Regions from separate parts of the Bradyrhizobium sp. SZCCHNS1022 genome, predicted to be linked through region 4. Evidence: predicted binding sites of a transcription regulator. Region 4 holds the regulator's gene; each other region holds the start of a gene.
What was found. Region 4 encodes LexA, which represses DNA repair genes until DNA is damaged. Its sites were predicted from a motif close to TGTTCNNNNTGTGTTCNG; they were not measured.
Positions count from the first base shown of each region.

Region 1 (7,601 bases), on a different contig from region 4:
CCCGCGGCGCCCCGGCCTATCGGCTGGCGCTGCAGACCCGCGAGCAACACATCCGCCGCGAGAAAGCGACCTCCAACATCTGCACCGCGCAGGTGCTGCTGGCGGTGATCGCCGCAATGTACGCCATCTATCACGGCCCGGAGGGACTGACCGCGATCGCGCGCACCGTCCATCGCCGCACAGCGGTGCTGGCGGCCGGCCTGCGCAAGCTCGGCTTTGCGCCGTCGAACGAGGTCTTCTTCGACACGGTGACAGTCGAGGTCGGCGACCGGCGCGACGAGATCGTTGCGCGCGCGCTCGGCGAGCGCATCAATCTTGGCCTCGGCGCGCGCAGCTTGCGTATTGCGCTGGACGAGACCACGACGGCCGAGACCGTCGAAGCGGTATGGCGTGCCTTCGGCGGAAAACTGTCTTATGCGGCCATCGAGGCCGAAGCGCGCGAGGCGCTGCCGGCCGGTTTGAAGCGTCAGCGCCGGTTCCTGGCCCATCCGGTGTTCCATGCACATCGCTCGGAGACCGAGATGCTGCGCTACCTGCGCAAGCTCGCAGACCGCGATCTCGCGCTCGACCGCGCCATGATCCCGCTCGGCTCCTGCACCATGAAGCTGAACGCGACCACCGAAATGATCCCGCTGACCTGGCCGGAATTCGCCAGCCTGCATCCGTTCGCCCCGCGCGCGCAGGCAGCCGGCTATCATGCACTGTTTGCCAAGCTTGAAGACTGGCTGTGCAGGATCTCCGGTTACGATGCGGTGTCGCTGCAGCCGAACTCGGGCGCGCAAGGCGAATATGCCGGGCTGCTCGCGATCCGCGGCTACCATGCCTCGCGCGGCGAGAGCCATCGCAAGATCTGCCTGATCCCCTCCTCCGCTCACGGCACCAATCCGGCCTCTGCGCATATGGCGGGCATGGAGGTGGTGGTCGTCGCCTGCGATCCGGGCGGAAACGTCGATGTCGCCGATCTCAGGGCCAAGGCCGAGAAACACGCGGCCGATCTCGCCGCCATCATGATCACCTATCCGTCGACCCACGGCGTGTTCGAGGAGCACATCCGCGAGATCTGCGACATCGTTCATGCTCATCGCGGCCAAGTGTATCTCGACGGCGCCAATCTGAACGCGCAGGTCGGGCTGGCGCGTCCCGGCGACTACGGCGCCGATGTCAGTCACTTCAACCTGCACAAGACCTTCTGCATTCCGCACGGCGGCGGCGGTCCCGGTATGGGCCCGATCGGTGTCAAGGCGCACCTCGCAGCATTCCTGCCGGGACATCCTGCTGCCGATGGCGAGAGCTCACGCGCGCAGGGGCCGGTCTCCGGCGCGCCCTACGGCTCGGCGTCGATCCTGACCATCTCCTACATCTACATGCTGCTGATGGGCGGCGAGGGTTTGAAGCAGGCGACAGAGATCGCGATCCTCAATGCCAACTACATCGCCGCGCGGCTCGATCCGCACTTTCCGGTGCTGTATCGCAACGAGCGCGGCCGCGTCGCGCATGAATGCATCATCGATCCGAGGCCGCTGAAGCAAACCAGCGGCGTGACCGTCGACGATATCGCCAAGCGGCTGATCGACTACGGCTTCCACGCGCCGACGATGAGCTTCCCGGTGCCGGGAACGCTGATGATCGAGCCGACCGAATCAGAATCGAAGGCGGAGCTCGATCGCTTCTGCGACGCGATGATTGCGATCCGCAAGGAGATCGCCGAAGTCGAGCAAGGCCGGTTCAAGATCGAAGCCTCGCCGCTGCGGCACGCGCCCCATACGGTGCATGACGTCGCCGACGATGATTGGAACCGCGCCTATCGCCGCAGCGAAGGCTGCTTCCCGGCCGGCTCCGCGCGCACCGATAAATATTGGTGCCCCGTCGGTCGCGTCGACAACGTCTATGGCGACCGCAATCTGGTCTGCTCGTGCCCGCCGGTGGCGGACTACGCGGAAGCGGCGGAGTAAGCCGGTCACGCATACTCCGGGAAATCGATTGAGCGCCACGGCTCCCGGCATTCGAAGATATGCAGCGGATCGGGGTCCGGAGCGATGAGCACCGCATGCCAACGCCAGAGATTGGCGTTGGTCAATTCGGTGCCGCCCCACCAGCGCCGGATCGGATTGTGCCTGCTGAAATCCTCCTGCCCGGCCAGGATCGCCTTGCCGAGCGGCGTCAGCGACAGCGTGCTGGCCTTGTAGCGATCGAGGCGCTCGCGACTGTCGTGCATCTCGACCGAGAACGGCCATTCGGCAAGGCCCGAAATTACAGGCGTCGTCGCCAGCGCCAGATTTTCCAGGAGTGCGCCTGCTTCCCAATAGTCGAAGACGCGCCGCTGAAAGCGCTCGCGATAATGCGGAAACAGGTCGAACGGATGCTGATAACCGGCCGACAGCAATTCGAGGATGCGCAGTTCCGAGGCTCCGAGCCCTGTCGCTGCCCCCGGAAGCTCATCGAGCATCTCCTGCACGCAGCGGCGCAGCTGCGGCAATGCGCTGAGATCGTAGTTCAACAAATCGAACCAGGGTTGCGGAGTCGGCGCCCGAAACGACTGCCAGGCCAAATGAGCCGAGTCGAGATGCTCGCGTGCGAGTTCAACCCCGGCAATCGTTCGACTGGCGAGTTGCTTCGTCGACGCATCGAACAGCGCTGCATCGACATGCCGCAACACGATCTTCGTTGCGACCTGCGCATGATTGCGCAGATAATCCAGCAACCAGACCAAGACCAACTGGTCATTCGGACGGGTATCCATCCATAGCTCGACGCTGTCGCAACGCTCGACGAGATCGAGGAAGCTGTGCGTCCGCCCTCCGACCGCCATGAAGTCGCGGCGCGAGGCGAAATCCAACCAGTGACCGATCTCGCGCCGCGTGGTGTGGGTGCCGAGATAAGCCGACAGGTCGGCATCGGGCGGCAGCGGTCCCCACACGAACCGGTGGAGAATTGGCACCACAAGGTCGGCAAAGCCGCCCCTGCGAAGCGCCCCGGCGCTGGAATCATCGGCCGTTAGAATCAAACGCGTCATGCTCCTGCCTCCGCAGAGCTGGTCGGCTCAAGGCGCGATCAAGACGTTCGCGATCGGGTCCCACCGCCACAAATTTCCGTTGGTCAGTTCAGTACTGCCCCACCAGCGATGGATCGGATTGTGCCGGCTGAAATCCGTACGGCCGGTCAGGACTGCCTCACCGAAATCGGTCAACCGAGGCCAACTTTCCCGATAGATATCGAGGCGCCGCCGAAAATTTCCGAGCTCAACGATCTGGAGTTCGGGATTGAGCTCCATGATCGCAGGTACCGGGCCAAAAGCCAGCGGCTCAGCCAGAACAGCGGTCTCCCAGTCGTTGAAGATCGTGTGGCGGTAATAGCCGTTGAAATAGACGAGCGTGTTGAGGATGACGCTGAACCGGTGCGGAGGATCGGGATAGATCAACTCCAGCAATCCCATCTCGGTCGACCCAAGGCCGGTGCCTGGGGCTGGTAATTCAATAAGCAACCTCAGCACGGTGTCGCGCATAAGCGGAAACGCGCTCAAATCCTCTCGTAGCAGATCGCACCATGCTTGCGGTGTCGGCGAACGATAGGCTTGCCAGGCTCTGGAGGCGAGATCGACATGCGCGGACGTAATTGGAATCCGGGGAACTTCCATTTCGGCCGACTGCTCGGTGGAACGGCCGACCAGCCACTCGACCGGGCGAACGAAAAAATGCGGCGGAACGGCTTTGCGACGTCTGAGATAGTCCAGCAGCCAAATCAGCTCGAGCTGGTCGTTGGCGGTCGACTCGACCCAAACCTCAACGGTTTCAAAACATGCGCAAAGCTGGGCCAGACCAATGCCACGCACCTCGAACTGGTCGAGACGTTCCGAGGGAATGAAGTCCAGCCAGTGCGAACCCCGCTTTTGGTGTCGTTGTTCGGATCGCACATCGAAGCGGTCCTCCAGTTCATCCGTGGTGGGCGGACGACCAAACACCAGCCGTTGCAGATGACGTCCGAAGCAGTGACCGAAATGCAGGAACAGATCAGTCTGCTCGGTCGTATCCGATTTCGAGTAAAGATAGTTCGGCGTCAGGATAAGGCGCGTCATCGCTCGCCACCATGCAGCGCATATGACAGAGACAAGTGCGAAATAGTTGCGCGGATCCAGTCAGTTCGCCCGCGCGCTCGTCGTCAATTCTTCAAGTCGAGATCTGTTTGTATTGAACATCGGAAAAACGGGTGTTCTCGCCTTCCGAATCGAGGTGGATCAGCCTGAAGATACGTTTCGGCGGAGCCCCACGCGCAAACGGGCGCAGGACGGCAAGTCGACATCCTTAGCGCCCGCTGTCGTCGTAGACTTACTCTTCGGCCGGCTCTTCGCCGTCGCTGTCGGCATCGCGCTCTGCGCCAGCCAGGATCTGCTCGGCAATCAGGCCTGAGTTCTGGCGGATTGCAGCTTCGATCTTGGCAGTGAGGTCCGGGTTGGCGCGCAGGAAAGCTTTGGAGTTCTCGCGTCCCTGCCCGAGCCGCTGACTGTCATAGGAGAACCAGGCACCTGACTTTTCGACGATGCCGGCCTTGACGCCGAGATCGAGGATCTCGCCCATCTTGGAGACGCCCTCGCCGTACATGATGTCGAATTCGACCTGCTTGAACGGCGGCGCCAGCTTGTTCTTCACGACCTTGACGCGGGTGGAATTGCCGATCACCTCGTCGCGCTCCTTGATCGCACCGATGCGGCGGATGTCGAGACGAACCGAGGCGTAGAATTTCAGCGCATTGCCGCCGGTGGTGGTTTCCGGCGAGCCGTACATGACGCCGATCTTCATCCGGATCTGGTTGATGAAGATTACCATGGTGTTGGACTTGTTGATCGAGGCGGTCAGCTTGCGCAACGCTTGGCTCATCAGCCGCGCCTGCAGGCCCGGCAGCGACTCGCCCATCTCGCCTTCGAGCTCAGCCTTCGGCACCAGCGCCGCCACGGAATCGACCACCAGCACATCGACCGCGCCGGAGCGCACCAAGGTGTCGCAGATCTCCAGAGCCTGCTCGCCGGTGTCGGGCTGAGAGATCAGGAGCTCGTCGATATTGACACCGAGCTTGCGCGCGTAGATTGGGTCGAGCGCGTGCTCGGCATCGATGAAGGCGCAGATGCCACCCTTCTTCTGTGCTTCCGCCACGCAATGCAGCGCCAAAGTCGTCTTGCCCGAGGATTCCGGCCCGTAAATCTCGACGATACGCCCCTTCGGCAAGCCACCGACCCCGAGCGCGATGTCGAGCCCAAGCGAGCCGGTCGACACCGTCTCGATATCCATCGAGCGGTCGTTCTTGCCGAGCTTCATGACCGAGCCCTTGCCGAACTGGCGCTCGATCTGGGACAGGGCTGCGGACAGCGCCTTACTTTTATCCATGGAGGAACCTTCGACGATACGCAGGGCGGTGGCGGACATTGGCGCTCCTTATGGCGGGGATTCGCGGGATGGACAAACGGTTAACGAGACTGGGGCCGGTAATCTTTGGTGCATCTGCCGCGCAATGTACCCGATCTGTTCTCTGTTCGCAATATGTTCCGTTGCCAGACCCGCGACTTTTAGGCGTCCGCCCGATGGGCCCCCCTCCGCGTCCTAACCCGAGAGCGAGCAGGCGGCCCGCCGTCGATTGCGGCAGCAACCGCGACGCGTCTCGCGCTCGACGTCGATAGCCAGCAAGGCGGATCGGCGACTCTCTCTCATTCCGCACCTGTGAAGGTTGCGTGTCGCGCGGCGCGCAAGAGCGCCAACTGCGCCGATGGAACCCGTCCAGAACCAGGCTTGCCCGCCGCCGACGCTCGCGCGCGATCTCGCTCGCGAGCGGGATCGAAGCAGCCGCCTTCCCTCGCTCCGCTCCGAATGCGGCCTTCAGTTTGAAATTCCGATGACGAGAGTGCGGCAACGACTTGATCGGAACTTCATTTCGCCGCACCGGCGCAAAGCTCACGCCACGAAGACACAACTAATAATTGATCATCGCCATAAGCGCTGTGAATTATGACACGATGTGACATGAAGCGCAGCCGCTGCGCGCATTAGAGCGTGTGATCTCCAACTAAGTCACTCATGGCGAGCATTGGTCTTCTCAACAGATCTCGTCCCTGCCACAACCCGCACGAACAAGCGATCAAGAGTTTCCCGTTTAGATCGCCCGTGGTTCTCCTGAGAAGAACGAAGTTCCGGCCGAGCTTCCGCTTTTGTTCGCATGCAAACGCTACCCGTTTAGGCAGCCGCAAACCATGTCCACAATTCTCCCGCGCGAATGGAGTTCGGCGGCGAAGCCTGCCACGCGAACCAACAACCTGCTTTCGCTCGGTGCGGGGGCGGCGCCGAAGCCGGACGCCGCTACTCGCAGGCCGCACGGACCCGGCGCTCGCAACAGCCCGCAACACGACCACGGTGTCGGACGTCCACACCGCAAACATCGCTTGGCTACCGTCTAGGCAACTTCTGCGCGAGCGGCTCATGCAGCGAATGTGACGTTCCGATGATTTGGGCGGTCTTGCGGAAATCAGGCCGCCTTCTGCAAGCGCCTAAAGCGTTCCAAACGGAAGGGTGCGGGGTCGACGCAAGGCGTCGATCCCGTCACCAGATCAGCCATCAACGCACCAGCTCCGGGACCGATGCCGAAGCCATGACCGGAAAAGCCGGTCGCGATATGAAGGCCAGGAACTGAACCGACCGGCGCTATGACCGGAACGGCATCGGGCGTGACGTCCATGAGGCCTGCCCACATCTGCGTAACCTTGGCGCCGCGGAACGCTGGGAAGGCTTCGCTCAGATGGCTGAGGCCGCCATGGACCAGTCGCCACGACGGATCGGGATCGAGAATGCGGACCTGTTCGAAAGGCGTCACCTCGTCGCTTTTCCAGCTTCGGGCCATCGACAGTTCGCGAAAGAATTGTCCGCCGATGCGAAGCGTCAGCTCCCTCCAGCTCTTGATGAGAGTCGGCGTGTAGTCGCGGAACAGACGGAAGCTGTCCGGCGTGATCGGCGCGATGTTCGCGTTCCGCTGGGCAACGGTGAAGCCGCCGTCGAGGCGACGGCGGAAGGCGAAGTTGCCGGCACCGACGGCGAAATCAGGAACACCTTCGACCGCTGACACACGGGCGACACTGCCGAGAATCTTCAGGACAGGAAGATCGATACCCATGTTGCCGGCGAAGAGACGCGACCATGCGCCTCCCGCAAGAACGACCGACGAACAGCGGATCTCGCCGCGCTCGGTGACGCAGCCGCTCACCCTGCCCGCCGATCGTTCGATGGTACGGACAGCGCAATTGGTGAGGATGTGCGCTCCCTTGGCGGCCGCGCCGCGGGCAATGGCCGGGGCCGCGATGAACGGCTCAGCCTTGCCGTCGCTCGGCGTATGCAAGGCAGCGCGGAAGGATTTCGCCATTCCGGGCATGAGCGCCTTCAAAGACTCACCTCTGACAAGACGGGAGTCGAGGCCGAGCTGCTTGGCATGTTTCAGCCAATCCTCATACATCGCAACATCGGCGTCCGTGTCGCAGAGATATGCAATTCCAGCCTGCCGGAAACCCGTCTCGCCGCCGATGCGCGCATTCATGCCGCGCCAGATCCGGAGACTTTCGATGGCGAGCGGCA
Region 1 is NZ_JAUETT010000004.1:426,230-433,830, reverse strand. It holds gene gcvP (aminomethyl-transferring glycine dehydrogenase) at 1-1,952, shown strand, start outside; gene QX071_RS24800 (DUF1835 domain-containing protein) at 1,958-3,013, opposite strand; gene QX071_RS24795 (hypothetical protein) at 3,041-4,072, opposite strand; gene recA (recombinase RecA) at 4,323-5,414, opposite strand; gene QX071_RS24785 (FAD-binding oxidoreductase) at 6,505-7,601, opposite strand, start outside.
Region 1: a site for LexA is predicted at 5,519-5,536, ahead of recA (recombinase RecA). Genes of this name have one in related genera too.

Region 2 (7,601 bases), 740 kb from region 4:
CGCGCAACGTCGCGAGGTCCGCGTCCTGGCTCACCGTCTCGCCGCGCGAGGCCGCACCAGCGGGAACGCCGGAGAAATTGAGCGCGCGGTTGCCCATGAAGATGTGGTCGTATTCCGCGGCGACCGACCAGTTCGGCGCAAAGCCGACCTCGATGCCGGTGCCGACGGTGCCACCCCAACGGGTCTCGGCGGCGCGATCGAACACGGTGCCCGCAACTGTCGCCAAGCCGTTGTATTTGTCGCCGACCACGGCCGCGCCGCCCTTCACGTACCACAGCGTGTTGTTCCAGGCGTAACCGACTTGGCCGGTGAACAGGCCGACGGAGTCGATCTTGGTCTGATTGGTGGTCGCTGCCAAGGCCTGGCTGGCATTGCTGCCCTTGAGATCGGCCCAGTTGCCCTGCGCTTCGAGGCCGAAGACGAAGGCGCCGTTCTGCCAGCGGTAACCGATCTGGCCACCGGCGAGAGCACCAGTGGCGTTGTGACAGCCCTCTGAGGTCCCTGTTGCCGTGTTCGTCCAGCAGGTGTGGGCAGAGCCGCCCCCGGCGTTCAGGCCGACATAGAACCCGCCCCAATCATAGATGGCGGCGAGCATGGCAGGCGCTTTGGTGTAGGTGCGCGCGGGCAGATCGGCTGCGATCGCCGGCGCCGCCCCCAGCGCCAGCAACGTTGCCGCCCCCAGCAACATTCCCCACATCGCAGTCCCCAAGTCCCGTCCGACGCCCGCACGCACACCAACACCCCCCGCCGCTGGGGTCTATAGCCGTTTTCCCTGTCAGTGGCCGTCACCGAAATGCCACAACGACTAGCCAAGTTCCACAGCTGTCGCGTCAAGCCGGTAGCAAACAAAAGGCCGGCGCGAGGCCGGCCTTCCGGAATTGGTATTTGCCGCGCAATCAGTACGCAATCAGTACTTGGCGATGACCGGTCCGTTGAAGTGCCAGATGATACCGGCCTTGACGGTGTGAACCGTATCCTTCCACTCGGAACGATTGGTCGGAACAGGCGAGTACTGGATCGTGCTTTTGCCGAAATCGATGAAATTGTATTCGAGCTTGGCCGACCAGTTCGGGGCGAACATGTATTCGCCACCGGCGCCGACGGTCCATCCCCAACGCCAGTCGTTCTGAGAGAAGGAGTTGGCCGCACCGCCATTGAGGGCTGCGTCGTAGCGATGCTGGAGGTCGCCGACAGCCGCGCCGCCGCTGATGAAGAGCAGCCACGGGCCGTTCGCCCAGCCAGCGCGGCCCTTGATGTCGCCGAAGCTGCGCAGCTTGGTGAAGTAAGTGTCGCCGAGACCTGCATTGACCACACCCGAGCGGCCGCTGATGTCGGACCAGTGGTAGTCGCCCTCGATGCCGATCAGGTAGTTCCCGAACTGCCAATTGTAACCGGCTACGCCACCGACGAAGCCGCCGGACGTGTTGTAGCTCTGGGTGCCCACGAAGATTGCCGTGTTCGGCGCGCCGAAGAAGGTCTCTTTGCTGCGACCCCAGCCGCCGCCGCCTTGGACACCGATGTAGAATCCGGCCCAAGTGGGCGGAAGCGGTGCGGCGATAGGTGGCGCCTTGGTGTAGGGCCGGGCGGCCAGGTCGGCGGCGCTGGCCGACGTCACCAGTCCAAGAGCAATCAGGCTAACAGCACCAAGCAAAAACTTTTTCATTGCATACCCTTTCAAATTTGCGCGCTTCGTTACGTGCGCTCGGAAGCGCGGGTGTTCGTGTTGGCCGCACTCGCGTTCCGATTGAATATACGACGATTCAACCCATGATGCTGTGTCCGAAAGGCAACAATGGCGCCCAATCAGCGGCGAAAGCCGGGCCATTCGCGTACCACGGCATCTTGGTCCAGGCTTCAACCGATCTTGGATGGCGCCAGTCATCGGCGGGGCGACGCGACCCCAGCAATATTCCACGCATCGCGCAGTTCCCAGCCAAGGGGGCGTCGAACCAAACCGGCAACCAACAAAAAGGCCGGCGCGAAGCCGGCCTTTCCGAGAAGAGGATTTGCGCGTTTAGTAGCGGGCAATGATCGGGCCGCCGAAGCGATAGTTCAGCCGAACCAGGCCGATATCGGCATCCTGTTTGATGCGATCGCTGGCAGAAAACGCGCCAGCCGGCGTGACCGAGTCGACGGTATGCCGGCCAAGGAAGAGGTGGTCATATTCGACGCCCACCGACCAATTCGGAGCAAAGCCGTATTCAAGGCCGACGCCGATGGTTCCACCCCAGCGGGTGTTGTCAGCGGAGTCGACGAGGGTGCCCACAACGTTGAAGGTCCTGAACCTGTCTCCGACAACCGCGACGCCGCCCTTCCCATAGACCAGAACATTGTTCCAGGCGTAGCCGACCTGGCCGGTGATCAGGCCGAATGCGTTGATCTTGGACTGATCGGTGAGGCCTGCGGCAACAAGCGCGGTGCCGCCCAGCAGATTGACGTTGCTGCCACGGAAGTTGGCCCAGTTGCCCTGGCCTTCGACGCCGAACACCCAGCTCGCCATCTGCCAGCGATAGCCGATCTGGCCGCCGGCCGTCGCACCGGTCGCGTCGTGGCAACCCTCGTCCAACGGTGTCGCCAGCGTACCGAAGCCTGCGGTGGAAACCAGATCCCAGCACTTATGGCTCGAACCGCCGCCGGCGTTGATGCCGATGTAGAAGCCGCTCCAGTCATAAAGCACCGGCGCAACCGGAGGTGGGGCTTTGGTGTATGGACGTGCAGCGAGGTCGGCGGCACTTGCAGGCGTGACCAGTCCCAGGGCGATCAAGCTCACGGCACCAAGTAAAATCTTTCTCATCAGAAGTTCTCCCGCATTGCGCGCTTTCATTTGGGTCCCCCGGAAAGCGCCAACTAACAAATCTGTCCGACCGCCGAGGCGGCTTGTCATTGCTTGTGCAGGATACGCGATTCAACTCAAAATGCTGTCGCTAAAAAGCCACACCCTGGTCGCGAAATGGGAGTTCTGATGGCATCATAAGTTAATGAAAGTGCTTAAGTATCTGGGATGCCATGGAACTTTATTCCGGTTCCCGGCGGGAATTTGGTCAAATTTCGCCTCAAACGGGAACTCTACGCATGGTTGTGGGAATAGGATTCGAACAAAGCTGGAACGTGGCGCGACGGCTTGCTATATGTGGATAATCAAGGAGAAGGCGGGTCGCCGGCGCGACAAGCGTATAGGGTCCGCCGACTGAGGAAGGACCCCAGCCGCCGCATGCCGATCGGCCGGTGGGCACCGGTCCAGGAATTCGAGCCGCGGGAGAGTGTGATGGCGGGAAGTGTGAATAAAGTGATTCTGGTGGGCAATCTCGGCAAGGATCCCGAGATTCGGCGCACCCAGGACGGGCGGCCGATTGCCAATCTCAGCATCGCGACCTCGGAGACATGGCGCGACAAGGCGACAGGTGAGCGCAAGGAAAAGACCGAGTGGCACCGCGTCGTCATCTTCAACGAGGGGCTTTGCAAAGTTGCCGAGCAGTATCTGAAGAAGGGCGCGAAGGTTTACATCGAGGGCGCGCTGCAGACCCGCAAATGGACCGATCAGAGCGGCGTCGAGAAGTACTCCACCGAGGTGGTGCTGCAGGGGTTCAACTCGACGCTGACGATGCTGGATGGCCGGGGCGGCGGTGGCGGCGGCAGCTTTGCCGACGAGCCAGGCGGCGATTTCGGCATCGGTGGGCCGTCATCCGCACCAGCGCCGCGCCGGCCGGTTCCGGCCGGTGGCCGCAACAGCGACATGGACGACGACATTCCGTTCTGATCGCCGGCGGGGCGCGTTGAGAAACGCGGGTCTGGCGCCGCATTTTCCTCGACCGACGAGCGCCTTAAGTCACTGGAAAAACGAACAGAAAAAGCCGCCCCTTCCGTGCGGGGAGGGGTGGTTTGCGGGGCTGCGATGCGCTATATGATTCGCATCGATTTCCGCGTGCAAAACTGACCGGATCCCCAATTGTCCGACACTGAAGATGAGAAGCCCGGCGAGCCGGGCGGACCTTCCGACATTCGCCCCGTCTCCATCCTCGACGAGATGAAACGCTCCTACCTCGATTACGCGATGAGCGTGATCGTGGCGCGTGCGCTGCCTGACGCGCGTGACGGGTTGAAGCCGGTGCACCGCCGCATCCTGTACTCGATGTACGAGCAGGGGCACACGCCGGACAAGAAATACGTGAAGTCCGCCCGCGTGGTCGGCGACGTCATCGGTAAATATCACCCGCATGGCGACCAGTCGATTTACGACGCCATGGTCCGCATGGCGCAGGACTTCTCCATGCGCGTGCCGCTGATCGACGGCCAGGGCAATTTCGGCTCGGTCGACGGTGATCCGCCGGCAGCCTATCGATACACGGAAGCGCGGCTGGCGAAGTCGGCGATCCCGCTGCTCGACGACATCGACAAGAACACGGTCGACTTCGTTCCGAACTACGACAACTCTGACAAGGAGCCGTCGGTCCTTCCGGCCAAGTTTCCGAACCTGCTGGTCAACGGCGCCGGCGGCATCGCGGTCGGCATGGCGACCAACATCCCGCCGCACAATCTCGGCGAGGTGATCGACGCCTGCGTGGCGCTGATCGACAATCCCGCGCTCACGATCGACGAACTGATCAACATCATCCCGGGCCCGGACTTCCCGACCGGCGGCATCATTCTCGGACGCGCCGGCATCCGCTCCGCTTACCATCTCGGCCGCGGCTCGATCGTGATGCGGGGCAAGGTGACGATCGACACGATCCGCAAGGATCGCGAGGCGATCATCATCTCGGAGATCCCCTATCAGATCAACAAGGCCACGATGGTGGAGCGCATCGCCGATTTGGTGCGCGAGAAGAAGATCGAAGGCGTCGCCGATCTGCGCGACGAGTCCGATCGCGAGGGCTACCGCGTGGTGGTCGAGTTGAAGCGCGATGCGGTACCCGACGTGGTGCTGAACCAGCTCTACAAGTTCACGCCGCTGCAGACGAGTTTCGCCGCCAACATGCTCGCGCTCGATGGCGGCCGACCGCAGACGATGAACCTGAAGGATTTCCTGACGCTGTTCATCGCCTTCCGCGAACAGGTGGTGACGCGGCGGACCAAATATCTGCTCGGCAAGGCCCGCGACCGCGCCCATATCCTGGTCGGTCTTGCGGTTGCGGTGGCCAATATCGACGAGGTCATCCGGGTCATCAGGACGTCGCCCGATCCCGCCACGGCGCGCGACGCGCTGATGTCGCGCGACTGGCCGGCGCGCGACGTCGAGTCCATCATCACCTTGATCGACGATCCGCGCCATCGGCTTGCCGACGACGGCACGATCCGGCTGTCGCTGGAGCAGGCCAAGGCGATCCTCGACCTGCGCCTGCAGCGGCTGACGGCGCTCGGCCGCGAGGAGATTTCGGACGAACTCGACAAGCTGAAGATCGAGATCAACGACTATCTCGATATCCTGCGCTCGCGCGCCCGTGTCCAGGGCATCATCAAGACCGAACTCGCGGCCGTTAAGACCGAGTTCGGCACGCCGCGCAGGACCGTCATCATCGAGCAGGAAGGTGAGGTCGAAGACGAGGACCTGATCCAGCGCGAGGACATGGTGGTGACGGTATCGCACGCCGGCTACGCCAAGCGCGTGCCGCTGTCGGCCTATCGCGCCCAGCGCCGCGGCGGTAAAGGCCGCGCGGGCATGCAGACCCGCGAGGAGGATTTCGTCAGCCGACTGTTCGTGGCCTCGACCCATACGCCGGTCCTGTTCTTCTCCTCGCGCGGCCAGGTCTACAAGGAGAAGGTCTGGCGGCTGCCGGTCGCCGCCCCCAACGGGCGCGGCAAGGCGCTGATCAACATCCTGCCGCTGGAGCAGGGCGAACGCATCACCACCATCATGCCGCTGCCGGAGGACGAATCCTCCTGGGCCAATCTCGACGTGATGTTCGCCACGACGGGCGGCAATGTCCGCCGCAACAAGCTGTCGGATTTCGTCGAGGTCCGCCGTTCCGGCATGATCGCGATGAAACTCGACGAGGGCGAAGAGATCGTCGATGTCCAGATCTGCACCGAGCGCGACGACGTGCTGCTGACCGCCGCCGGCGGTCAGTGCATCCGCTTCCCGGTCAATGACGTCCGCGTCTTCACCGGGCGCACCTCGATGGGCGTGCGCGGCATTGCGCTGCCATCGGCCGACAAGGTCATCTCGCTGTCCATCCTGCGCCACATGGAGGTCGACTCCGAGGAGCGTGCCGCTTACCTGCGCCGCGCCAATGCCGTGCGCCGCGGCGGGGCCGATGAGGAGACGGGGATCGATACCGAGGAGGCAGCAGCCGGCTCGACCGTCGAACTCGGCGAGCAGCGCTATGTCGAGATGTCGGCGGCGGAGCAGTTCGTGCTGACAATCAGCGAGAACGGTTATGGCAAGCGGACCTCGTCGTTCGAGTACCGCACCACCGGTCGCGGCGGAAAGGGCATCGTCGCGATGTCCGTCAATGAACGCAATGGCAAGCTCGTTGCCTCGTTCCCGGTCGAGGACGCCGACCAGATCATGCTGGTGACCGACAAGGGCCAGTTGATCCGCTGCCCGGTCGAGGACATCCGGATTGCCGGCCGCTCGACGCAGGGCGTGATCGTGTTCAACACCGCCGACGACGAGAAGGTGGTCTCGGTCGAGCACATCGGCGAGGAGTCGGAGAACGGCGCCGGCGGAAACGGCCACAGCGACCAGGGAAACGGGGATCAGGCGAATAGCGAGTAGCCGAATGGTGAACAGGGAGGGCGAGCAGGATCGAGCCTATTCGCTACTCCCCATTCGCTATTCGCAGATGTTCGCTGCAGCTTGTTTCACTGCGGCTTGTCGACCGCCACGACCCGTGCGTCGTTAACCACTGCCTTCGTTCCCGCGGTGCGTAGGCACGCCGCCTCGAAATTCGGCCAGGCTTGCTCCGAGCAGCCGCGACCGATCGGGCGGATGTCGAGGCGGTCGCTTTTGGCGAGCGGCTGCGGCACGCTGGCTTCGACCTTCGGGGCGAAACCGGGCAGAATGGTCAGGGCAGCAGCCACGAACGCGGCCACCGCGATGGCAGAAAGCGCTTTGATCACGACGATCCCCTGTCGAGGGCCGTTCTGGCCCTTGTTGTGGAGGTTGAATACAAAGCGCGGGTTTCTAGTCTCCTTCGCAAAAGCCTGAAAATGGTTTCATCCCGTTAGGATTTGTTTCTTGGCGCCGCGGCGGGCGAAACAAAGGGCGGCTTGCCGGTCGTTTGCAGCGGGTATAGGAGGGGCCTATGCCGCGCATTGCCCTTTATCCCGGATCTTTCGATCCCGTCACCAACGGCCATCTGGACGTGGTCCGGCAGGCCGTCCACCTCTGCGACCAACTCGTCGTCGCGGTCGGAGTCCACTCCAGCAAGAAGCCGCTGTTCTCCACCGAGGAGCGGCTTGCCATGGTGCGGGAGGCGTTCGGCCCCGTTGCGGCACAGGCATCCTGCGGCTTCGATGCCACCACCTATGACAATCTTACGGTGACGGCGGCGCAAAAAGCCGGAGCGATCCTGATGATCCGCGGCCTGCGCGACGGCACCGATCTGGATTACGAGATGCAACTCGCAGGCATGAACCAAGTCATGGCGCCGGGAATCCAG
Region 2 is NZ_JAUETT010000002.1:1,096,742-1,104,342, reverse strand. It holds gene QX071_RS18660 (outer membrane protein) at 1-697, opposite strand, end outside; gene QX071_RS18655 (outer membrane protein) at 908-1,663, opposite strand; gene QX071_RS18650 (outer membrane protein) at 2,015-2,794, opposite strand; gene QX071_RS18645 (single-stranded DNA-binding protein) at 3,266-3,757, shown strand; gene gyrA (DNA gyrase subunit A) at 3,947-6,715, shown strand; gene QX071_RS18635 (hypothetical protein) at 6,802-7,059, opposite strand; gene coaD (pantetheine-phosphate adenylyltransferase) at 7,245-7,601, shown strand, end outside.
Region 2: a site for LexA is predicted at 3,092-3,109, ahead of QX071_RS18645 (single-stranded DNA-binding protein). Genes of this name have one in related genera too.

Region 3 (7,601 bases), on a different contig from region 4:
CGGCGATGATGTCGGCACAGAGCTCCACGGGAAGCACGAAGGCGGGTGGCACCGGCAGGCCAAGCGCGGCCATCCGCGCCAGATTGGCGGCTTTGGCGCCGACGATGTCGGCCGGGCGCTGTTCGGTCGCGGTGCCGCCGATGCGGACGATAGACATGGGCTCATCCTTACGCAGAGAGATCGGTCATGATGTGCTGACGCAGAAGATGGCCGAAACCGGCGAGGCGATCGGTCGAGCGCTCGATCGCGCGCGCCAGTTCCAGGAGCGAGAGCGAGGTCGCCACGTCGAAGCCGCCGATGAAGACCAGGGCGGTGATCGTCCGCTCCTGCGCGTCTGCCGCATGTTCGGTATCCATCAGGCGGACCACCGCGGCGAGCGCATCTTCGGCATCGGCCTGGCGGCCCTCGGGCACTTCGACTGCTGCGGCGAGGCCGCTGGCCGCAGCCTCGATCGCGGCAATGGCAACGCCGCAGAGATCGCACAGCGCCCCGAGCGGTTTGCCGCCGATGCAGGCCGGCGCCAGCGAGGCGATGAAGGCCGCCTGCTCCAATTCGTCGATCGCCTCCTCGACGCGGTCGACCAACTGGCCGACCAGCGGCTTGGCGTTGAGCCGTGCGACCTCGTGCCGGGCTTCGATCGCGATGCGATCGGCCTTCTGTTCGATCCGGCCGGCGCGCATCGCGAGCAGTTTGCCGTCTGCGGGGCGTCCGGCTTGCAGTGCGGAGAGGTGACGGGCGAGGCCGCCGGCGATGTCGTGGGCGAGCCCAAGCTGCCGCATGACGATGGTCAGCAGGGCGCTATCGGCGCGGTCGAGATGGCGCACCAGATCGGCCTCGATCTGATCGCGGACCAGCCGTACCGAGCGTCCTGCCAAGAGCCCCTCGGTCGAGGCGCGTAGCGCCGCTTTCAGAAAATCGATCGCAGCGTTGCGGCCGAGCGCTTGGTCCAGCCGCTCGCCGAAGCCGATCCGATTGGGGGCGGCATTGCGCACGGCAGCTGCCAGCAGGTCATTGCCGCCGAGCTGGAGAAAGGCGCGATGGCCGACCCGATTGCGCGCAGCCCAATCGAGGATGCGCGCGGCATCGTCCTTGGCGACCCAGCTGCGCAGCAGCTTGCGGGCCTTGTTCCAATCGATCAGGAACACCAGCGCGGCGCCGAGTGCGGCGAGGAAGTCATCGCGTGCTTTGGCGCTGTCGCCGTCGAACTGGCCGGTCACGAGAAAGAAAGCGTTCTCTTCACCAAGACCTGCGGCGTCGTGGCGATCGAGTCCGCTCCAATGCGCGGCAAAGGCATCGAACAGCTGGATGAAGAATTTCGCCCGCACCAGATGCACGTCGGTGTAGGTCACGGTGACCGCGTTATTCCGGACCGAGATCACCATGACATGGGCGTCGGTGGTGCCGATATCGTTCTGGATCAGGAGGCGATCGCCGGAGCGGGTAGCCATCGTGTCCAGGCCCGGGTGATCGAATTTCAGGGCGTGCGTGGCGTTGAGCCCGCGCATGAAGGCCGCGACCGCCGGGCGATCCGCTTCGGTGAGGCCATAGACATGGGCGCCGTCAAGCAGTTCCTCTGCACAGTCGGCAGCCATCCGGTTCAGCGTCTTGTGCAGATCCATCACCAGGAGGTGTAGGCTGTCGGCGCTTTCCTGCGCCTTGGTGAGCCGTGCCACGCGCGCGAATTCGACGTCGTTGCCGCCCTCGAGCAGGCCTGCGCCACGGATGGCGGCGAGCCGCTTCTCGGCGGCGTCACCCTCGGTGGGACGGCCGCCGGCCACGGCGCGGATCATCGCGCGCGCGTCGTCTTCGATATGCCTGATCAATTGCGGTAGCCCTGGCGCCGCCAAGCGTCCCTCCGCAGTCCGATGGGCGCCGCCGATCAAGGTGGAGAGATCGGCCGATGTGATCCCTGCGGCCCGGCTTTCGGCCGACAGATCCGTCAGCCGCCGCTCGGGCGCTCGCGCATGCTGGCTCGCAGCCTGCAGCGCGCTCAGGCGCACCTTGATGCGGTCGTTGGCGGCAAGACCATCCGCAATCAGTTGCGGCAGCAGAATGTCGGCCTGGCCGAGCTCTTTGATGATCTGCGATTTCATGGCGGCGTCTGGTCAGAGACTGATGGTGCCAGTCTGCCTGACCGGGCCGGCCGGCTGTTGCGCTAGATCATTCATCCAGCCGTCACATTGGCGCGCCCCGCCGATCAATCTCCTGCTTCCTGCGGCGTGAGACCGCCGGCACTGTTCGGCCACACCCAGTCGCGGATCTCCGGCATGTCCTCGCCGTGCTGGCGGATGTAGCGGGCGTGCTCGATCAGGGCGTCCCGGAACTTTTGCTTCACATGGGCGGCCGAGATGCAGAGCCCCGGCACGCGCTCGATCGCTTCGATCGCAAGATGAAAGCGGTCGAGCTCGTTCAGCACCACCATGTCGAACGGCGTGGTCGTGGTGCCCTCTTCGATGAAGCCGCGCACGTGCATGCCGTCATGGTTGGTGCGGTTGTAGGTCAGCCGGTGAATGAGATGCGGATAGCCATGATAGGCGAAGATCACCGGCCTATCGATCGTGAACATGCTGTCGAAATCGCGGTCGCTGAGGCCATGCGGATGCTGGTCCTTCGGCTGCAGCGTCATCAGATCGACGACATTGACGACGCGGATGTTCAAATTCGGCAGCGCCTTGCGCAAGAGGTCGACAGCGGCGAGCGTCTCCAACGTAGGGATGTCGCCGGCGCAGGCCATCACGACGTCGGGCTCCTGGTCGGCGGGCCCGGTGCCGGCCCACGGCCAGATGCCGATGCCGGCTTCGCAATGCGTGGCGGCTTCCTTCATGGTCAGCCATTGCGGCGATGGCTGCTTGCCGGCGACGATCACGTTGATGCGGTCATAGGTGCGCAAGCAGTGGTCGGCGATCCATAGCAGCGTATTCGCATCCGGCGGGAAGTAGGTGCGGACGATGTCGGCCTTCTTGTTGGAGACGAGATCGATGAAACCGGGGTCCTGATGGCTGAAGCCGTTATGGTCCTGGCGCCAGACATGCGAGGTCAGGAGGTAGTTCAGCGATGCGATCGGCCGCCGCCAGGGCAGGGCGCGCGAGACCTTCAGCCACTTGGCATGCTGGTTGAACATGGAATCCACGATGTGGATGAAGGCCTCGTAGCAGGAGAACAAGCCGTGGCGGCCGGTGAGCAGATAGCCTTCGAGCCAGCCCTGGCAGAGATGCTCGCTCAACACTTCCATGACGCGGCCATCATGGGCGAGGTGCACGTCGTAAGGCTCGATCCCTTCCATCCAGACCCGGTCGGTGGCGTCGAACACCGCATCGAGCCGGTTGGACGCGGTCTCGTCGGGACCCATGATGCGGAAGTTTCTGTTGTCCGCATTCAGCTTGACGACCTCACGCAGGAACTTGCCGAGCTCGCGAGTGGCCTCGGCGATGACGGCGCCGGGTGAGGACACCTCCACCGCGAAGGCGTGATAGTCCGGCAGTTTCAGCTCGCGCTTGAGGAGTCCGCCATTGGCGTGCGGATTGGCGCCCATCCGGCGCGGACCATGCGGTGCCAACGCCTGCAGCTCCGGCATCAGTCGGCCGTCGCCGTCGAACAGCTTCTCCGGCTCATAGCTCTTCATCCAGGATTCGAGCAAAGCGAGGTGCTCGGGTTTGCCGCGGGGATTGGCGATCGGCACCTGATGCGCGCGCCAGAAGCCCTCGACCTTCAGGCCATCGACCTCCTTTGGCCCGGTCCAGCCCTTGGGGCTACGCAGCACGATCATGGGCCATTTGGGCCGGCGCACATTCGCATCCTGCTGGCGAGCGCTCTGCTGGATCGAGCGAATGCTCGCGAGTGCGACATCGAGCGCGTCGGCCATCGCGCGGTGCATGGCTTCCGGTTCATCGCCCTCGACGAATAATGGCTCGTAGCCATAACCCTCGAATAGCTGCCGGACCTCGGTATCGCTCATGCGGCCGAGCACGGTCGGATTGGCGATCTTGTAGCCGTTGAGATGCAGGATCGGCAGCACCGCGCCGTCATGTGCGGGGTTCAGGAATTTGTTGGAGTGCCAGGAGGTGGCCAACGGCCCGGTCTCGGCCTCGCCATCGCCGACCACGCAGGCGACGATCAGGTCGGGATTGTCGAAGGCTGCGCCATAGGCATGCACCAGCGCGTAGCCGAGCTCGCCGCCCTCGTGGATCGACCCCGGCGTCTCCGGCGCCGCGTGGCTCGGGATGCCGCCGGGGAAGGAGAACTGCCGGAACAGCTTGCGCATGCCGTCCACGTCGCGCGTGATGTCCGGGTAGATCTCGCTGTAGGTGCCTTCCAGATAGGTGTTCGCCACCATGCCCGGGCCGCCATGGCCTGGGCCGCAGATATAGATCACGTCGACGTCCTGCGCGCGGATCGCCCGGTTCAGATGCGCATAGATGAAGTTCAGTCCCGGCGTGGTGCCCCAATGACCGAGCAGCCGCGGCTTGATGTGGTCAGGACGCAGAGGTTCGCGCAGCAGCGGATTGTCGAGCAGGTAGATCTGCCCCACCGAAAGATAGTTGGCCGCACGCCAGTAGCGATCGAGCAGCTCCAGATCGCTGGCCAGCTTGTTCTGCTCTGTGGGGGTGATTTGCATGGGACCTCGCTGACCCGTTCCGTTCAAGGTAGGCGCACGGAAAGAGTGACGGCGAACCCGGCTCGTTCCATCCGGTCGGTAGGATAGAACGGGATTGTGATAGCGAGCTTGCGCTGGCGCAGACCTCGACCATTGGCATTCTTGTTCTTTGTTTGTACTTTTGTTCTTGCTTTGTTCGTAATGTCTGCTATCTCTTGGCCATGAGCCGAGCATCTTCACATGCCCTCAAGCACCCGCCGGTCAAGGCGCCCTCCGAGCCGGCGGGTGCACCTCCAAGTTCTGCTGATTTTCCCGAGCTCGCTGTCGCCATCGACCAGGGCCGGCGACGCGGCCGGGGTGCACAATCCAACGCCAGCGGCCGCTATGAGGCTGAGGCGCGGGTCGCCTTCGACGACGGCTGGCAGAGTCTGGAGGAGTTACCGCCCTTCAAGACTACGGTCGCGACCGACACCTCACGCAAGGTTATCACCCGCAACGATTCGCCCGATATCGGGTTCGATCGCTCGATCAATCCCTATCGGGGCTGCGAGCATGGCTGCGTCTATTGTTTTGCCCGGCCGACCCATGCCTTTCTCGGCCTGTCGCCGGGGCTCGATTTCGAGTCCAAGCTGTTCGCCAAGCCGGACGCGCCGGCGCTGTTGGAGAAGGAGCTTTCCGCGCCGGGCTACGAACCTCGGATGATCGCGATCGGCACCAATACCGATCCATATCAGCCGATCGAGCGCGAGCGGAAGATCATGCGCGGCATCCTCGAGGTGCTGGAGCGGGTTGGCCATCCCGTCGGGATCGTGACCAAGTCGGCGCTAGTTGTGCGTGACGCCGACATCCTGGCGCGGATGGCCAAGAAGAACCTCGCCAAGGTGGCGATTTCAGTGACGACGCTCGACCCGAAGCTGGCGCGAACCATGGAGCCGCGCGCTTCGACGCCGTCGAAACGGCTGGAGGCGCTGCAGGCCTTGTCCAAGGCCGGCATCCCCACCACGGTGATGGTCGCACCGGTGATCCCTGCGCTCAACGACAGTGAGATCGAGCGCATTCTCGATGCGGCCGCCCATGCCGGCGTCAAGGAAGCCGCCTATGTTTTGCTTCGGCTGCCGCTTGAGGTGCGCGACCTGTTCCGGGAATGGCTGCTCGAGCATTACCCGGACCGCTATCGCCACGTCTTCACTCTGATCCGGGATATGCGCGGTGGCCGCGATTACGACTCGCAATGGGGTACCCGGATGAAGGGTACCGGACCGATGGCCTGGATGATCGGGCGCCGCTTCGAGATTGCCTGTGAAAGACTGGGGCTGAACAAGCGCCGGTCGAAGCTCACCACCGACCATTTCGTGCGCCCGAAGGGGGGCGGGCAGCAGCTCAGCCTGTTCTAGGAAACGTCAGTTGCAGGGAGAGTACAATGAGCGCAGGCCTGTTGCCATCGACGCCGCGGCTCACCGTCATCACGCTGGGCGTCGCTGACATGCGCGCCAGCATTTCGTTTTACGAGGCGCTGGGTTTTGCCCGAAAATTTCGGGCAACCGGCGAGGCGGTGGCGTTCTTCGACACAGGCAGCAGCGTGCTCGGACTCTATCCCTGGGACGATCTCGCGCGGGAGGCGGGTCTGTCGGGGAAATCCCGTCCGGAGACGTTTCGTGGCCTGACATTGGCGTGGAATTGCAGGTCGATCGAGGAGGTCGATCGAGCCTTGCAGCTCGCGTTGTCAATCGGAGCCACGCTGCTGAAGCCAGCGCAGAGCACCGATTATGGCGGTTACGCCGGGTATTTTGCCGATCCCGACGGGCATGTTTGGGAGGTGGTCGTCGCGCCCGGAATCGAGGTCGGTCCGGACCAACGGGTCCATCTTCCAGATTAGAGGCGGAGGATAGCGGGAATTTCGGCCGAGTTCCCGGTTGCGTGATTCGGCCGGCTTAAGCACGATCGCGGTCATGATTCGGGATCCAGCCAAAAAGCCTGCCAAGCCTGCGAAAGCCGGGAAGGGCGCCGCCAGGACCGCCGCTAAGACCGCATCCAAGGCGGGCGACGTCGCGTTGGCGAAGCCCGCCAAAGGCGTCATTGCGGTGGCGCTGCCGAGCTTTCGTCGCGAGCGCGCGTTGCGGAAGCAGGGGATCTGGCCGGTCGCCGGCTGCGACGAGGCCGGACGGGGGCCGCTCGCAGGTCCGGTCGTTGCTGCGGCCGTGGTGCTCGACCCCAAGCGGATCCCCAAGGGCCTGGACGATTCGAAACGGCTCACGGCCGAGCAGCGCGAGGTGCTGTTCGAGAAGATCTGCAAGACCTCGGCCTTTGCAGTGGCCTTCGCCTCACCTCAGCGGATCGATCGCGACAACATCCTGCGGGCCTCGCTGTGGGCGCTCTCGCGCGCCGTCGGTGCGCTGCCGGAGCCGCCGAAGCATGTTTTCGTGGACGGTCGTGACAAGATCGAGGTCGACTGCAATTGCGAGGCTGTGATCGGCGGCGATGGCCTGGTGATGTCGATCGCGGCCGCGTCCATCGTCGCCAAGGTGACCCGCGACCGGCTGATGTGCGCGCTGGCGCAGGATTGTCCGGGTTATGGCTTCGAGCAGCACAAGGGCTACGCCGTCCCGGAGCATTTGGCCGCGCTCGACCGCCTCGGACCCTCGGTCCATCATCGCAGCCTGTTCGCGCCGGTAGTGGCCGCGCGCCGGAAACACCAGCCTTGGACGGTGATGCCCGAGCCTGACCTGTTTGCCGAGACGGCAGTGGTCACATCGGCGGAAGTTGCAGTTGGCTTGTAATGCCGATTGCCTCAGCGGGGCCGCGGTCTTAATAATTTTGGCGTCCAACCAGCACCAAGCGTCACTCCTCGCTACGGGCCGCCGCCCACCTCGGCCTCGCGGTTTCGACCGCCAGATCGACCTAGACGGCTCCAAGTGAACGAGAGACGATCGCCAGCGATCCAGCCTCCCATGCGTTTCACATCCCTGGTCGTCGAACTGATTCGCGCCCGGCCGCGGCTGGTCGTGGT
Region 3 is NZ_JAUETT010000001.1:2,789,264-2,796,864, forward strand. It holds gene QX071_RS12615 (PEP/pyruvate-binding domain-containing protein) at 1-157, opposite strand, end outside; gene QX071_RS12620 (hypothetical protein) at 168-2,093, opposite strand; gene QX071_RS12625 (phosphoketolase family protein) at 2,198-4,615, opposite strand; gene QX071_RS12630 (PA0069 family radical SAM protein) at 4,816-5,988, shown strand; gene QX071_RS12635 (VOC family protein) at 6,015-6,470, shown strand; gene QX071_RS12640 (ribonuclease HII) at 6,544-7,371, shown strand; gene QX071_RS12645 (glycosyltransferase family 39 protein) at 7,543-7,601, shown strand, end outside.
Region 3: a site for LexA is predicted at 4,777-4,794, ahead of QX071_RS12630 (PA0069 family radical SAM protein). Genes of this name have one in related genera too.

Region 4 (7,601 bases):
CGGCACGATGAGCGCGACCACCCTTCTCGATACGCCGGGCATGCCCAGCAGATGGGCCTGCGCGACGAACTCGTGCCGGACGACGTTCCCGGCGCGCGCGGCGGTCTGGTCCATCCAGGCGAGGCACTCCGGCTGGTCGTGAAAGCAAAGCCCGGCCCAGCCATGCTCCAGCGTCGTCTTGCGCGGGACGGGCCAAGTGTATTGCTTGGCGAACGGTCGCGCATAATAGGGATGATCGGGACTGTAGAAGGCAGTCGCAAATGCGAGCGCATCGTCGCCGCTGACCCTGGCGAACGGAATGCCGGTGAGCTCGTGCCACAGGCGCGTGACTTCGCCGGCGATCTGAGGATAGAGATTGCGCCCTTCCTCATAGCCGTGGCTGTTGCGATAAAGCGCATGCAGCGGCGCGGCGATGACGACCGCCGCGAGCGCGATGCCTACAACGAGGACCGTCGCATTCACCGTATGGAAGCGCTCGATCGGATAGCTGGTCCCGCACACGATCAGAACGGCGAACAGGAACACGCCCTGCAGTGCCCACATGGATGGCAGATCGGTGCCCACGGTCAGCGAGGTCGCGACCGGCAAGACGATCGTGCCGATCGCGATATAAAAAAGCAGCCGCAAGCCCGGGACCATGGCCACAAAATCGCTCGGCAGCCGCCGCAATCGCGGACCGGCAATCAAAACCCAGGTGAGCGCGGGAGGGCTCATCGTCGCCGCAAGGCCCGCCACGAAGGACGTTGAATCCTGGAGTGACGTCGGCAGATCAACTCCCCCGTGCGCCGCCATCGCATAGCCGAAGGGAGCAGCTCCCGTGGTCGCGAGCCAGTAGAGATGAGGCGCAAGGGCCAGGAGGCCTGCGGCTATCGAGATCCACGGCGAGGCGGAGGTGAAATAGGCGCGTCTCGACGGATGAGCGAGGGCAGCAAGAGCGAAGCTCGCCAAAAGGAATACCGAGTAATATTTGCCGAGCATCGCGACCGCGGCCGCCAGTCCGGCCGCGATGGCCCAGATCGCGGTCCTGGTTTCGAACGCGCGCAGAAAGCAATAAGTCGCAAGCGGCCATACCGCCAGCAGCACCGCGTTGGCGTTGAAGCGTTGGGCGTGAAACTGATAGGCGGGCGTGAGCATCAGCAACAGCAGCACCAGCAGGCGCTTGTGCCCGGTCACGAACTGCCTGGAGATCAGGTCGACGGCCCACAGCGCCAGCGCCGCGTTGGTCATCGCCATCAGTTGCAGCGACCAGTCGGTGGACGGGAAGACCTGTGTCCAGGCACCGGTGACCCAGCCCATCAGCGGCGGATGCTTGGGGTTGCCCCAGGCGAAGTGCCGCCCCAGGGTCCAGGTCTCGAGAAAATCGGGATGGAGACCCGAGCCCGCATACGCGATCCACAGGTAAGCCGTCCAAACGGCTGCGAAACTGACAAGCAATAGCGGGACGGACCACCCGGCTTCGACGCCATCAAGCCAGCGGATGAAGGGACGGCGCCATGGCGCGGGGTTGAGATCTGACCGTGCGGCCATCTCTGAGAAAGTGAAATCCACGAATATACAGGCCTTAATTAGACAAAGTCCGATCGGTCCCAAACCGACCCGCAAGCGAGAGGCGAGATCGACAACAAATAGACAACAGAAGCAACATGTCCGTTGCGGATCATTCGCGTCGATCTTGGCGCTGCGACATCACGCCACATCCGGTTTGGGCCCTGCGGCCGAGCTGACTCACACACTCTGGTCGCTCGGTATATACGAAAAGCGCCATCTTGGCGGCTATGAGAAGGCCGGCTTTGGTGAATTGCTCTTGTAATTCACCGAGCCTCGATCACGGGCTATCAGTCATCACGCTGTCTCCCTGCATTGAGCGAGTGCGAACGATGCCGCCAAACGTCCCACCCGAGCCCGCCGACGCAGCCGCACGCCGTTCGGCAAGGCCGACGATCGTCTATCCTGCCGGGTCGATGCCGCGGCCCGACATGGCCGTGCTGGAAGCCACGCGCAAGACACTGGTCAAGACCGGTGAGATCGTGGTGCCGCCGCGCGATGCGCGGACGTTTCGCGTCACGCGCGGGCGGTTCTTCCGCATCGTCAGCATCGACGGCCCGCAGGTCGGCGATCTCAATCTCTGGAACGCCGACGATCTCGCCGAGCGCTTCTTCAGCGGCAAGACCCGCGCGCTGCACGCCACGCATGTCAGCACCGGCGACCGGCTCTGGAGCAGCATGCCTTATCTGAGGCCGATGGCGACCATCAGCCATGACACGCTCGGCTGGTACGGCTGGGATGCGGATGGCGCCGGTGTGCACGACGTCATCGGCACACGCTGCGATCCCTACACCAACCTGCGGTTGAACGGCCGCGTTTACGACTTCTGCTGCCATTCCAACCTGGCGCGCGCGCTCGGCGCCGAATTGAAGTCCGAGCCCGATACGGTCGAGCACCACGTGCACGACGTGCTCAACGTCTTCATGTGCACCGGCTTCACCAAGGATACGCAGCAATATTTCATGAAGGCGAGCCCGGTCCGTCCCGGCGACTTCATCGAGTTCTTCGCCGAGATCGATCTGCTCGGCGCGCTGTCGGCCTGTCCCGGCGGCGATTGCAGCGCGACCCATTCGAGCGATGCCGCCGCGTGCTATCCGCTCAAGATCGAGATCTTCGAGCCGGATCGATCAACGCTTGCCAGCTGGACGTGGCCAGCGCCGAGCGGCTACCATCGCCGCCATGGCGCGCCCGCTTAGCATCGGCGACTGCACAGCCGCACTTCCAGGATCGAAGTCGATGAGCGCACCCCGTCAAATCATCACAGGCCGCGCGCGGCTTGCTACCGATGTCGTCGGTCACGGCCAACCGGTCGTCTTTCTGCATGCTGCGGTTTTCGACCGCATGATGTGGCGCGCGCAAGTGGATGCCATCAGTGCGACGCATATGGCGATCGCCTATGACCGTCGCGGCTTTGGCGGGACTGCCGCGGAGAAGGAAGGCCATTCTCAAGTGGCGGATTTGCTGGCGGTGATAGACACCGTCGCAAGCGGCACGCCTGCGATCCTTGTCGCCTGCTCACAAGGCGGACGAATCGCGCTCGACTTCGCGCTTCGTTATCCATCCCACGTCCGGGCGCTGGTGCTGGTCGCGCCATCGGTCAGCGGCGCGCCCGAACCGGTCTATCTACCCGCAATCGCGGATCTGATGACACAGCTTGCGGAAGCCGAGGCGGCCTGCGATTGGGATCGAGTCTGCGCGATCAAGGCCCACATGTGGCTGGACGGTCCACTCCAAGCCGAAGGCCGCGTTGCCGGTGAGCTGCGCCGGCTGTTCATCGACAAGAATGCCATTGCGCTGCGGTCGCCGCCGATCGGTGCGAACCTCGATGCGACGCCCGCCTTCCCGTGCCTCGGCGAAATCTCCTCGCCCTCGCTCGTGATCTGGGGCGACCTTGATTTCCCTCATATTCAAGAGCGAAGCCGCCTGATGGCAGCGACGATGCCGAACGGATCGGGACGCGAATTGACCGGCACGGCGCACCTGCCGAGCCTGGAGCGGCCAGCCGAGGTGACCGTCCTGCTCACGGAGTTTCTCGCGCGACTGTGAGTGAGCATCTGCAGACAACGTCTGACGATACCTGGAGGGCGAAGCAGCGGCGTATCTGGGCGGCCACCGATCGACTGTCCTGACGGCCCTGCCGCCGAAGCGCTTGGCCTTGCATCGAAGCTTCGATTAGAAGGCGGAATCGGTCGGCGCTGCGCCGGCCTGTTCGGAAGGAACTCTTCATGGCCCTGATGCCGGTCTCTGATGCCTTGGCCTTGGTGCTCGACGGCGCCGCGCCGCTGCCGGAGGAAAAGGTCGCGCTGGACCAGGCCTATCACCGGGTGCTGGCGCGGGACGTCGCGGCGCTGCGGACCCAGCCGCCGCAGCCGATGTCGGCGATGGACGGCTATGCGGTCCGCGCCGCGGATGCCGACCGCGCCCGCGCCACGCTCAAGGTCATCGGCGAGATCGCGGCCGGCCGGCCGTTCGATCGCACGCTCGGGCCCGGCGAGGCCGCGCGCATCTTCACCGGCGGCGTCGTTCCCGACGGCGCCGACGCCATCGTGATCCAGGAGGACACGATCGCGGATGGCGACCACGTCACCATCACCGAAGCGGCCAGGAAGGGCCGGCATATTCGCCCGGCCGGCGCGGATTTCCACGAAGGCGACGTGCTGCTCAAAGCCGGCCGACGCCTGAGCGATCGCGACCTGTCGCTCGCCGCCAGCATGAACTATCCCGAGCTCCCGGTGCACCGCCGCCCCAAGGTAGCGCTGCTTGCCACCGGCGACGAGCTGGTGATGCCGGGGTCGAATCCCGGTCCCGGCCAGATCGTCTATTCCAACGGCTACGCGCTGCGCGCCCTGGCGCGCGCCGAGGGCGCAGATCCCATCGACCTCGGCATCGCCGCCGACACGCTGGACTCGACGGTCGCAGGCATCCGCCGCGCGCGCGAGGCGAAAGCCGACATCCTGATCACGACCGGCGGCGCCTCGGTCGGCGATCATGATCTGGTCAAGCAGGCGCTGGACGCCGAGGGCGTGGACATGGCGTTCTGGAAGATCGCGATGCGCCCGGGCAAACCGATGATGCATGGACGGTTGGGCCAGATGCGCGTGATCGGCCTGCCCGGCAATCCCGTCTCCTCCTATGTCTGCAGCCTGTTGTTTCTGGTGCCGCTGATTCGGAAGCTCGTGGGCTTGGCTCAAATCCACCCTGCCCGCGAGACTGCGCTGCTCGGCCGCGACCTCGCCGCCAACGACGTCCGCGAGGACTATCTGCGCGCGCGGCTCGAGGTGCGCGCCGACGGCGCGCTGGTCGCAACGCCGGTGACGCATCAGGATTCCTCGCTGCTCGGCAACCTCGCGCTATCGCAGGCCCTGGTGATCCGCCCGGCTTTTGCGCCCGCGGCAAGTGCCGGCTCCGTCTGCGAGATTCTGAGGCTGCCAGACTAAACAGGGTGCAGCTGCCAAATATACCGCCAGGGATCTCGCAGCTATTTTGCGGGCATCGAGCAGGCATCTTGCGCACCACCTTCATTGCAAATTAATGATTGCAGAACACATATCGAACAGATAGTGTCCGTTCATGATTTGTTTCGAAGATGTTGCGGGCGCCGCGAACTGAGGACGTTTCGAACGAGAACGCTTCAAACGAGAACGTCTTGAACGAGAGCGTCTTGAACAAGAACGTCTCGGGCGAGAACGACACATCAACCTGGGGATCTGGTCGAGATGCTGACGCGCAAACAGTACGAACTTCTGCGGTTCATCAACGAACGTCTGAGGGAAGCTGGCGTGCCGCCCTCCTTCGATGAGATGAAGGACGCACTCGATCTGCGCTCGAAGTCGGGCATCCATCGTCTGATCACCGCGCTGGAAGAGCGCGGCTTCATCCGCCGCCTGCCCAATCGCGCGCGCGCCATCGAGGTGATCAAGCTGCCCGAACTGTCCCAGGCGGCGAACAACCGGCGTGGCTTCACGCCGTCTGTCATCGAAGGTAATCTCGGCAAGGTGCGCACCAGCACGCCGGCGATCGACGAGGGCGATCGTCCCGTCGCCGTCCCGGTGATGGGCCGCATCGCTGCGGGCACGCCGATCGAGGCGCTGCAGACGCGCAGCCACACCATCAGCGTCCCGGCCGACATGCTCGGCTCCGGCGAGCATTATGCGCTGGAAGTCCGCGGCGACTCGATGGTCGATGCCGGCATCCTCGATGGCGACATGGCGCTGATCCAGCGCAACGACTCCGCCGACACCGGCGACATCGTCGTCGCGCTGATCGACGATGAGGAAGCCACCTTGAAACGTTTCCGCCGGCGCGGCGCCTCGATCGCACTGGAGCCGGCCAACACCGCTTATGAAGTCCGCATCCTGCCGCCCAACCGCGTCAAGATCCAGGGCAAGCTGATCGGGCTGTACCGCAAGTACTGATCGTCACGCGCGCGAACTGGATCGCGCGCAATTTGATCTGACGCGTTGGAGGTCTCTTCCGACGGCGCTGATGATGATTGCACTTCGATCGCGATGCAACACGCTCAAACGCTTGTGATCGCGAAGCGCCGTACGGGGTGCAGATCAGCGCAGAATTGCCGTCAAGCACGCGCTAACATCGTTCCTGATGTCCACTCTGATAGAGGCCTGCGCCTGTCCGGGGGGAGCGTGGGTTGCTATCTCGAACGAGGAGCGATCCGATGTGTGACTATAGCCTGCATGCTGTTGCGTCCCGCCCGGCGAAAGTCGGGGAAACGCTGATCTCGACGACGTTCCGCGGAACCTCGACCCGCGGCTTCGCCTCCGAGAGCGAGCCGAATGTCGCCGTGTGTATGCTGCCCGGGACGGAATTGGCGTTTGCCGACGACGTTCGCTACGACAGCCGCTGGATCTGGACCCGCACGATCCGCGACCGCGTGGCCAAGTTCAACACGATCGAGAAGCATGTGCCCGATCGCCACCATGATGCGATCGAGTTCGCAGATGGTCGGCATGTGCTGGTGACCCAGCTCTGCGAGGGACAACGCGTCACCGTGCTGCAATTGCCCGCGACCAAGCAGCCGGCCGAGCGCAGGCCGCTGGGCACCGAGGCTTCGAGCAGCAGCGAAACGACGCCGGTGCGGCGGATCTCGATCACCTGAACTGAGAAGCGCAACGGATGCGAAGACAAATGGGAACATTCGGCCCTCGGCGGAAGTTATGGTTCGCCGGGGGGAGAATGGCCCGTGGTCAACAAGATCAATTGGCAAAAGGCCGGGCGCATCACTGAGCCCGGTCGTTACATATTCACGTTCGGATGGCTGACCGTGACGGCCGACGATATCGCGGTCTGGCAGCAACATCCCGATGCGCTGTTCACCCTGGTGGAGCTTCCACCGCCATCGCGAAGCCCGTCGGATGGCGACGAGGACGACGACGCATCCGAATATCATCTCGGCACGTTCGAACTGCCGGATTGCTAATCCACCGCCCCCTGCTCCGCCTCCGGCGGCGTCGCGTCCTGGGATCTTGGCGCCGGCGAGCGCGGCGCCAGCGTTGCCTGGAAATCGCCCGCATCGGGAGCAGCCGGCCACCACGGCCGCTGCGTGCCGTTGGGCCGGACGGCCTCGACCGCAAAGCCGTCGCCGCGCCGCGTGAGGGCCAGTCCACCCTGATGCTGCAGCCGGTCGCGATCTACCACTAAGGCCGTGCAATCGGGCGGCGCTTGCCTGACTGTCACGACCAGTGCGGCCCGCGCGCAATCGTCCTCCAGGGCCTCGGCGCGCAGCGCGAGCGAGACGAAGCGGCCATCGGCAAGCGGCACCACGCAGCCGGCGTCATCGCAGGACACGCCGTCGCCGAGCGAGCTATCGGCCGGCGTTCGCGCATCGGCATCGGCGGCGAGCCATTCCTGAGCAAGGAAGGCGTCCTTACCCGTCCGGATGAGATGCAGCCGGCCCTCGCGGCCGCGCACCGCGACGTTGCGGCCATCGGCGGAGATCAGCATGTCCGGCTGCGGCGTCATCAGCGCCCAGAGAATCGAAGCCGCAAGCAGACCCGCGCCGCTCCAACGCAGCGGCGTGCGCAGCAGACCCATCAGGA
Region 4 is NZ_JAUETT010000002.1:354,101-361,701, reverse strand. It holds gene QX071_RS15185 (glycosyltransferase family 39 protein) at 1-1,527, opposite strand, end outside; gene QX071_RS15180 (urea carboxylase-associated family protein) at 1,878-2,741, shown strand; gene QX071_RS15175 (alpha/beta hydrolase) at 2,782-3,591, shown strand; gene glp (gephyrin-like molybdotransferase Glp) at 3,771-4,982, shown strand; gene lexA (transcriptional repressor LexA) at 5,262-5,960, shown strand; gene QX071_RS15160 (hypothetical protein) at 6,221-6,661, shown strand; gene QX071_RS15155 (hypothetical protein) at 6,746-6,982, shown strand; gene QX071_RS15150 (ComEC/Rec2 family competence protein) at 6,979-7,601, opposite strand, start outside.